2 regions of the Agrobacterium tumefaciens genome follow, and region 2 is predicted to be linked to the other one. Evidence: predicted binding sites of a transcription regulator. Region 2 holds the regulator's gene; the other holds the start of a gene.

Region 1 (4,822 bases), on a different replicon from region 2:
GCGAAGCGCTCGCTAAATTCTCTCCATTTGCCATCCGCGCAGCGTGAAATCTATACTGCCTGCGCGTCAAGTCCACCGGGATTGATTGTGAATTGTTCCATGCGCTTTCCGGGATGCGGTCGCACTCTTATTTCCACATCGCCCGCATCCGCGCGCCCACATCAATCCGGATCTGCTGCGCGCTGCGCTCCGAAGCCGCGGCCGATATGATGGGCCAGGTTGCCGTTTCGAAGAATTGCAGCAATGTCGCCGGTATGAAGCGGGTTCTTGAGGCGTAGACATGCCTGTCGCCCTGCTGGCTCTGGCCGCCGGTGAAGAAGCGTTGTGGCGTGATCAGTGACAGGCCGTCCTTGGCGCGCGTCATCGCGACATAGAGTAGCCGTCGCTCCTCCTCCAGTTCCTGGGTGGTGCCGACGCCAAGATCCGATGGGATGCAGCCGTCGATGACATTCAGGATGAAGACGGAACGCCATTCCTGGCCTTTTGCCGAATGGATGGTCGACAGGGTCAGGTAATCCTCATCAAGCAGCGGCACGCCGGCCTGATCGCTGGTGGCGTCAGGCGGATCAAGTGTCAATTCCGTCAGGAATCGTTCGCGTGAGGGATAACCGCCGGCGATCTGTTCGAGCTGTAGTAGATCGGCCTTGCGGGTATCTGCATCCTCATGGATGCGTTCGAGATGGGGCTCGTACCACAACCTTGCCTGCCCGATTTCGTCCGGCCAGCCGTTTTGGCTCCGCCGCAGGCCCACCAGCATTTGCGTGAAGGCCGTCCAGTCATCGCCGGTCTTCGGTGGTGGCGGAATTTCGGCAAGGGCAAGCAGGGGCTCGGCGTCTGTCGCAATTGCATCGAGAATATTGCCGGCTTTCTTCGGTCCGATGCCGGGCAGCATCTGCAGCAGCCGGAAGCCGGCGACACGGTCACGCGGATTCTGGGCGAAGCGGAGGACTGCCAGCATGTCCTTCACATGGGCGCTGTCGAGGAATTTGAGGCCGCCGAATTTGACGAAGGGGATGTTGCGGCGGGTCAGTTCCACCTCGAGTGGGCCGCTGTGGCTGGAGGTGCGAAACAGCACGGCCTGCTGTTTCAGCGTCATGCCGGTTTCGCGATTGGCAAGGACCTGATCGATGATGAAGTTCGCCTGTTCGGTTTCGTCCTTCACCGTCACGAGCTTGGGGCGTTCGAGCGACTGCCGCTCCGTCCACAGGTTTTTGGTAAACCGCTCACGCGCCAGATCGATGACGCCATTGGCGGCGGCAAGAATTGGCTGCGTCGAGCGATAGTTGCGATCAAGCGTGATGATATCCGCCGCCGGGCTGAAGGATGCCGGAAAATCGAGGATGTTGCGCACCGTCGCAGCCCGGAACGAATAGATCGACTGCGCATCGTCACCCACCACCGTCAACCCGCGGCCACCGGGTTTGAGGGCCATCAGCACCGAAGCCTGCAGCCGGTTGGTATCCTGATATTCGTCGACCATCACATGGTCGAAACGGTTGCCGACATCGTCTGCCAGGATGGGGTCGCTCACCATCTGCGCCCAATAGAGCAGAAGATCGTCGTAATCGAGCACGTTCTGGACCTGCTTGGCTTCGACATAGGCCGCAAACAGTTGCTTGAGTTCACTCTCCCAGCTGGCGACCCACGGATAATGCTGGCGCAGGATCTCCTTCAGCGGCGTCTGGGAATTCACCGCACGCGAGTAGATCGCAAGGCATGTTCCCTTGGTCGGAAAACGGCTTTCGGTCTTGGAAAATCCCAGCTCGTGCCGGGCAAGGTTCATCAGGTCGGCGCTGTCTTCGCGGTCGTGGATGGTGAAATCGATATTGAGGCCGATCTGTTCGGCATAGATGCGCAACAGGCGTGCGCCGATGCCATGAAAGGTGCCGGACCATGCCAGCGCGTCGGTGAGCGCGCCCGAATTGCCGCCGAGGACCTGTTTGCAGATACGCTCGACACGCCGCGACATTTCCGACGCGGCACGTCGGGAAAACGTCATCAACAGGATGCGGCGGGGATCGGCGCCGTTCACAATCAGATGCGCGACGCGATGGGCAAGTGTGTTGGTCTTGCCGGAACCGGCGCCGGCAATGATCAAGAGCGGTCCGGCCGTCTGTCCTTCTCTCAGCCCGACTCCGTGTTCCACGGCCTTGCGCTGCTGTTCGTTCAACTTGTCCAGATAGGCAACCGCCATGCCTGCAATCCTTGATATGTGGTTGTCCGTCCGTGGATAGCTGTGGATATGGTCAGCCGTCGAGGCATCGGCTGGCCATATCCACCGTTCCTGCAATGATTAGCAAAGACTCAAACACCAATCCAGAACAAATGCTGAACGCACTGCACGGATCATTTTAGCCGGCATGCTGCTCCAAGAACCGTGGGCGGAAAGGATCTGATTTTCCCATCATGATAAGAATAGTAGTGAGGAAAATCTCGTACTTAATTGAAATATATATTCATTTATTGTGGTCTCTCCCGCGTTTCCTGTTTCAGGTCGGAAAGATTTGAACCAAGCCGGAGGCCTGCGAGTTCAATCATCGGCCTTGGGGAAGAGGCCAGTCTGTTGGGAGGACCAAATGAAAAATCTGAAATTCTGCCTGATCGCCGTTGCCGCCCTTGCTACCTCGACATTTGCCTTGGCCGAGCAGAAAGCCGTGAAATCCGATGTCACCATCGCCTCAGATATCAATTACCTGCTTTACACCCCGAAGGACTATGATGGTTCGGACAAGACCTATCCTCTCGTCGTCTGGCTGCATGGCGGTGACCAGGGTGGCAGCGATGTTGAAAAGCTAGGGGCGAGCGGACTGCCGAAAATGATCGAAGAGGGGCGTGATTTTCCTTTTCTGGTGTTCTCGCCGCAAAACCCGAGTGAGGAACTGCTTTATCCGATCGAGCGTGTCGCAGCCACTCTCCAGTCGGTGGTGGCCGATCATCGGGTGGACCGCAGCCGCATCTACCTGATCGGTTATAGCCGGGGTGGATTTGGGGCGTGGTCAATGGCCGAACAGTTTCCGGAGACCTTTGCTGCTGTCGTGCCGATTGCCGGCGGCGGTATCCGGCATTATCTCAACCGGACCAATGAAAAGACCGCCTTTTGGGCTTTTCATGGTGCAAATGACGAGGTGATACCGCTGTCCGACACCGTGGTTCTCGTTCAACGCCTTCAGGAGCTGAAACGCAATGTTCGGCTCACCGTGTTCGAGGAGACAAATCATCAGGCGGTGGAGGGAAAAGTGCTGAAGGATGAGGCGATGTGGACGTGGCTTCTCGAACAGAAGCTCGCTGAGGTCAAAGCACCGTCTTCTCCCTGAGTTTCGCCGGATCTCTGATTGAGACGATCACAGACAAAGCCGCCCGGCGCTTCCGCCGGACGGTTGTCTTTAGAGGCTCGATGTTCGTCTAAAGGAAGCTGCTTTCGAACAGTTCGCCCGAATAGGCCGCGTGGGTGATGCCCGCTTCAAGATCGGCCCTGGTCAACTCATCGATGAAAACGCCATTCTGCATGACGAGAACGCGGTCGCACATATGGGCAATGACCGCGAGGTCGTGGCTGACGAGAACGAAGGTGAGGTCGCGTTCCTCACGCTGGTCGGCGAGCAGATTGAGGATTTCCGCCTGAATGGAAACGTCGAGTGCGGATGTCGGCTCATCGAGCAGCAGGATCGGTGGCTCGAGGATCAGCGCGCGGGCAATCGCCACACGCTGGCGCTGGCCGCCCGAAAGTTCATGCGGGAACCGCTCGGCGAAATGTGCGGGCAGGCCGACCTGTTGCAGGGCGGCCGGAACCTTCGACCAGCCATCGCCAAGCCCCATGGAGCGGATGGGTTCGGCGAGAGCCCGGCCGATGCGATGGCGTGGGTGCAGCGAACCGTACGGGTCCTGGAACACCATCTGCGCCAGCTTCAGTTCTTCGCGGCTGCGCACTTTGCCGACCGGCTTGCCGTCGAAACTGATCGATCCGGTCCACACCGATTCCAGACCCGCAAGCGACCGCAGCAATGTCGATTTGCCGCAACCGCTTTCACCCACGATACCGAGCGTTTCACCCTTGTTGACCTTGAGGCTGACGCCGCGAACCACGTGATTGCGGTTTTCCTTGGCGCCATAAACGACATCGAGCTTGTCTACCGTGATCATCGCATCACCTCCGCATCAATTGCCTGTCGGTCGAGTACCTTGAGACGCCGGACCGGATTGCGGGGATCTGGCATCGCCGCGATCAGGCCACGCGTATAGGGATGTTGCGCATCTTCCAGCTTCGTCAGCGTTTCCACGACGCGCCCGCCATACATGACCAGCACCCGTTCGCAGAAGGCCGACACCATGCGGATGTCATGGCTGATGAGAATGAGGCCTGAATTGTTTTCGCGCACCATCTCGTCCAGAAGCAGAAGCACATCCTTGCGAACGCTGACATCGAGAGCCGAGGTCGGCTCGTCGGCGATAACGAGCTTCGGTTTGGCGAGCAGCATCATGGCGATCATCACGCGCTGCCCCATGCCGCCGGAAATCTGATGCGGATAAAGCCCCATCACGCGGTCGGGATCGTTGATGCGCACGCGCAGCAGCATATCCCGCGCTGCGTTTCTCGCGGCCTTGCCGGTGAGAGCCAGATGCAGTTCTGCCGCCTCCGCCACCTGTTTTCCGATGGGCAGGACCGGATTGAGCGAATAACGCGGGTCCTGCATGATCAACGCCATCTCGCTGCCGCGGATCGCGCCCATCTGGCGCTCGGATCTGGTAAGCAGCGGCTCGGAGAGGAAGTCCATGCGCTCCGCTGTAACGGTGGCGCTTTTCGGCAGAAGCCGCATGGCGGCGC
Region 2 (4,822 bases):
CCGCCGGCGCAGCGATCACGAGCGACTGTTGATCGGACGCAGACCGGTATGGATGACGGCGGCACAGATGGCAGGCACCGTCATTGGCGGCGTCATCACCACATCGTTGATTGGCGGACTTTCGACGGCGATCTATTCGGCAGAGCATTTTCACCGTGTCACCACCTATGGACTTTTCGCCAATCTGGCCGCCATGCCGCTGATGTCGCTGATCGTCATGCCCTTTGGCCTGCTCGCCATGCTGCTGATGCCGTTCGGGTTGGATGCGCCATTCCTGAAGATCATGGGCTATGGCATGGCGCTCGTCATCGAAGTCGCCAATGAAGTGGCGTCCTGGGGCGGCAGCGCGGCGACGGGGCGGCCACATGAGTGGTTCATTGGCCTCGGCTCCGCTGGCTTCCTGCTGCTCACCTTGCTGCGCAGCCGGCTTGCATTGCTTGGTATTCCGCTTCTTGTCTCCGCCTTCGGCCTGTCGGCGGCCGTGGCCTATCGCGATGTCCCGGATTTGCTCATTCACGAGGAGGGTGAGTTGGTGGCGCTGCTGGAAGACGGCAAGGCCTATACGACAAAAACGCGACCACAGGGCTTCGTATACGGCCAGTGGCAAAGAGCACTCCTGTTGCCGGAACAGCCTGTGCCACCGGTCATTCTTAAAGCGCATGCCGCAGTAACCAGTGTAGGCTTGACCGCAAAATCAAAACTTACGCCGGAGGAGATGAGGGCGGTGATGCGGCAGATGACGGCAGCGCTGAAAGATGCGCAACCCGGCGTCTTCACCTGCAGCAAAGGCATATGGTGCGTGGCGCGCGCCAGGAGCGGGGAGTGGATCGTCGTTCTGGAAGATGGCCGGTTTGCCGGAAAAGCCTGCGATATCGCCGATATTGTCGTCGTTTCCCGCAGGACCTCGTTTTCACAATGCCGCTCAGGAGCACTTCTACTCAACCGCGATATATTGCGGCGCATTGGCTCGGTAGAAATAGGCTTCGCCGGCAATAATCAGCCGGGGGTGGTCGGACGACTACGCGCAGCAATTGCCGGGGCGAACAGGCCATGGAGCGAGCACCGCTACTACGACTGGAAAAGCGACCGCTTCGAATACGAGGTGCCGGAACCGGTCAGGCAGTTGCTGACGGCATCGCAATAAACGCCGTCAGCAGTGATATTCAGACCTTCACGCGCAGATCGTCAGTCAATGCGCCAATGCCGCTGATTTCCTGTTCATGCGCCGCATCGCGCCAGATCTCCTTCACTCCGGCCTCATACCACTCACGCATGGCGGGCAGGGTGAGCAGCCGATCGCAATAGGCTTTTGCCGCAGGTGAAAGATCGGCGCCATAGGTCTGGAAACGGAACGCCACGGGGCAGAAAAAAGCATCGACCGCCGTGAATTTCTGACCGGCAAGATAGGGACCGCCGAATTTTGTCAGACCTTCGCTCCATAACGCATCGATGCGCTTTATGTCTGCCGCAAGCCCGGCATCGCCACCCTTCGGCTTGACCCGAATACCGACCGACATGGGATAAAGATTGCGCAGTGAGGAAAAGCCGGCATGCATTTCGCTCGCCGCCGAACGCGACCATGCCCGCGCCTGCTTGTCGCTCGCCCAGACGCCCTGGTGCCGTTCTGCGAGATATTCGGCGATCGACAGCGTTTCCCATATCGTCACGCCATCATCGACAAGGCAGGGCACCTTGCCGGTCGGCGAAAAGCTGGAAAAGGCGACACCTTCGCCAAACGGAACAAGTCTCTCATCAAAGGCGATACCGAGCGTGCGCATCAACACCCACGGCCGCAGCGACCATGAGGAGTAGTTCTTGTTGGCGATGTAAAGATCGTACATGGCTTATCTCCCGGATATGACGCGCATTTCTATACCTGTCGGGGCATGATGGAATACCGAAAATAATCCATGGCACCCATAAGTCGCGTTGATGAATGACGGGGGCTTTGCACCGAGTATCACCATTCGGTGGCAGCGCCAGGCCAGCCGCATCCCCCAGCGTAAACGAACTCACGCAACCAGATGTCCACGGCATATGACGCAGTGGTGGCAACAGGCCGGGGGCAAGGCCGTAACAACGATATCCATATGAAACTGGAACTGATCTTTACCAGACAGAATGCAACTGTCTGCTGGAAGCATAAGATTGCCCGACACTCGCATGGTCAGCCGAATTCCGGAATTGCCGTCATCTTCGACAGGAGCCATCTCATGACGACGCCTGTCTTGAGAGGATGACGGTTAAATCAGATCAATGGTAACGGCGTATAAGTCCGACCAGCTTGCCCTGAATTTTTACCCGATCAGGCCCGAAGATACGGGTTTCATAAGCGGGGTTGGCCGCTTCCAGCGCGATGGAAGCGCCCTTGCGGCGGAAACGCTTCAGCGTCGCTTCCTCGTCATCCACCAATGCCACGACGATATCGCCCGGATTGGCGGTATTGCTGTTGCGGATGATGACGGTATCACCGTCGAAAATCCCGGCCTCGATCATCGAATCGCCCTTAACTTCGAGCGCGTAATGTTCACCCGAACCCAGCATGTCAACCGGCACGGCAACATCATGCGTATTGTTCTGAATGGCGGAAATCGGCACGCCGGCGGCGATGCGACCCATGACCGGAACGGTGACCGCGCCGCCGAGATCGTTGGCGGGCGCCTTGGGCGCCGGTGGGGGTTCTGGCGCCTTCGGCTTTCCGAGGCTGCCTTCGATGACGCTTGGAGAAAAGCCGCGCTGCGGCCTGGCACCCGGCGCATAGGCCTCCGGCAGCTTGATGACTTCCAGCGCCCGCGCCCTGTTAGGTAGCCGGCGAATAAAGCCGCGCTCTTCGAGGGCGGTAATCAGCCGGTGGATGCCGGATTTGGAAGCAAGATCGAGTGCGTCCTTCATTTCATCGAAGGAGGGCGGCACGCCGGACTCTTTCATTCGTTCATGAATGAAGAGAAGCAATTCCTGCTGTTTGCGCGTGAGCATGAGGAAAACACCCTTGAGAATCGTCGTTGAAGTCGCGAAACAAATACAGAACGAACACTATATGTTCCATATGTGTTCCGCAATCCCCTAAAATTTCGTGAAGCTGCTATCTGTTGTTTTGATGATTTGCCTGAAAGCACGAAATTGTGCTTTTCTGCCGTCCTAACTGTTCCGGCATGGCCATGCCGCATGCGACAGCAGGAAGCAGGGAAATGACGAAACCGTACCGCATCGACCATCTCGTACTGCCTGTCGAGCACATCGACGTCGCAGAAAATCGCCTTGGAAACCTGGGATTTACAGTAGCGCCAGCGGCTCTTCACCCGTTTGGCACGCAGAATGCCTGCGTTTTTTTCGCCGACGGCACGTATCTGGAGCCTCTCGTGATTGCTGATCCGGCTAAATATAATGCCTCGATTGGCCGGAAAGATGTGTTTACCGGGCGGGATCAGGCCTTCCGGAAACATGCCGGAGGGGAGGGTTTTTCCGCACTGGTCGCTGCAACGCAGGACGCTCTTGGCGATCTCGACCGATTCGTAGCCTCAGGCCTCTCGGCCGGAAATGTCTTTGAATTTTCGCGGCCAGTCAAAATGCCGGATGGTTCGCAGAGCGAGGCGGCTTTTCGGCTGGCTTTTGCAGCCAGTGGTTCCGCGGCGGATTTCTTTCTGTTCAGCTGTCAGCGGTTGCAGGCCCTGCCGGGCGACCGCGCGGCGCTGGAACGCCATGCCAACGGCGTTTCCGGCCTCAGCGAGATCGTGCTGTTTTCCGGTGGTGATGCGAATGCCGTGCAGCTGATCGAAACTGTGTTTGGCTGCGACGGCAAGATGTCTCCGGATGGAGATATGGTTTTCGCAACCGGCAATACCCGCATAAGATTGACGCGGAAGCCGGTCTTTGACGGACTGGCCTTTAGTGTTCCCGAGGAGGGCGGTGGCGGATTGCGCGGCGCAGGCGTCGTCTTTTCCGTTCGCGATCTTGCCGTGACACAGGCGGCACTTGCTGCTAATGGCGTGTCCAGCGCAGAAGCGGGCGGCCGGCTGGTGGTGCCCGCAGCGCCCGGTCAGGGTGTTGCCTTCGCCTTCGAGGAAAAATAATGAGCGTTACGAACAATCTCAAAGTCACCGCCGGCGATGGCGCCAGCAAGGTTTCCTTTTCCAATACCGAGCGTTTTTCGCTGATTGCCGGCCCCTGCCAGATGGAAAGCCGTGAACATGCCTTCATGATTGCGGGTGTGCTGAAGGAGCTTTGCGACAAGCTTGGAATAGGCCTCGTTTACAAATCCTCCTTCGACAAGGCGAACCGCACCTCGCTTTCCGGCAAGCGCGGCATAGGCCTTGACAGTGCGATGCAGGTTTTCGCCGATCTCAAGAAGGAATACGGCTTCCCGGTCCTGACCGACATTCACACCGAGGAACAATGCGCCATTGTGTCCGAAGTGGTGGATGTGCTGCAGATTCCTGCATTCCTCAGTCGCCAGACCGATCTTCTCGTCGCCGCCGCGAAAACCGGCCGCGTCATCAACGTCAAGAAGGGCCAGTTTCTGGCGCCCTGGGACATGAGAAACGTGCTGGCCAAGCTGAATGAAAGCGGCAACCCGAATGTGCTTTTATGCGAGCGCGGTGCGTCCTTCGGTTACAACACGCTGGTCTCCGACATGCGCTCGCTGCCGATCATGGCCTCGCTCGGCGCGCCTGTTGTCTTTGACGCCACCCATTCCGTGCAGCAGCCGGGCGGGCAGGGCGGCTCCACCGGCGGCCAGCGCGAATTCGTCGAGACGCTTTCGCGAGCGGCAGTGGCGGTTGGTATCGCTGGCCTTTTCATCGAGACCCACGAGGACCCGGACAAT

What was found. The regulator LexA, encoded in region 2, represses DNA repair genes until DNA is damaged. The targets are predictions, from matches to a motif close to TGTTCNNNNTGTGTTCNG.
Region 1: a site for LexA is predicted at 2,318-2,335, ahead of CFBP6623_RS23675 (ATP-dependent helicase). Genes of this name have one in related genera too.

The regions. Positions count from the first base shown of each region.
Region 1 is NZ_CP039904.1:1,839,486-1,844,307, forward strand. Features, by position in the region: gene CFBP6623_RS23675 (ATP-dependent helicase) at 128-2,194, opposite strand; gene CFBP6623_RS23680 (prolyl oligopeptidase family serine peptidase) at 2,577-3,314, shown strand; gene CFBP6623_RS23685 (ABC transporter ATP-binding protein) at 3,403-4,140, opposite strand; gene CFBP6623_RS23690 (ABC transporter ATP-binding protein) at 4,137-4,822, opposite strand, start outside.
Region 2 is NZ_CP039903.1:1,098,420-1,103,241, forward strand. Features, by position in the region: gene CFBP6623_RS05485 (ComEC/Rec2 family competence protein) at 1-1,144, shown strand, start outside; gene CFBP6623_RS05490 (glutathione S-transferase family protein) at 1,164-1,841, opposite strand; gene lexA (transcriptional repressor LexA) at 2,254-2,976, opposite strand; gene CFBP6623_RS05500 (VOC family protein) at 3,189-4,070, shown strand; gene kdsA (3-deoxy-8-phosphooctulonate synthase) at 4,070-4,822, shown strand, end outside.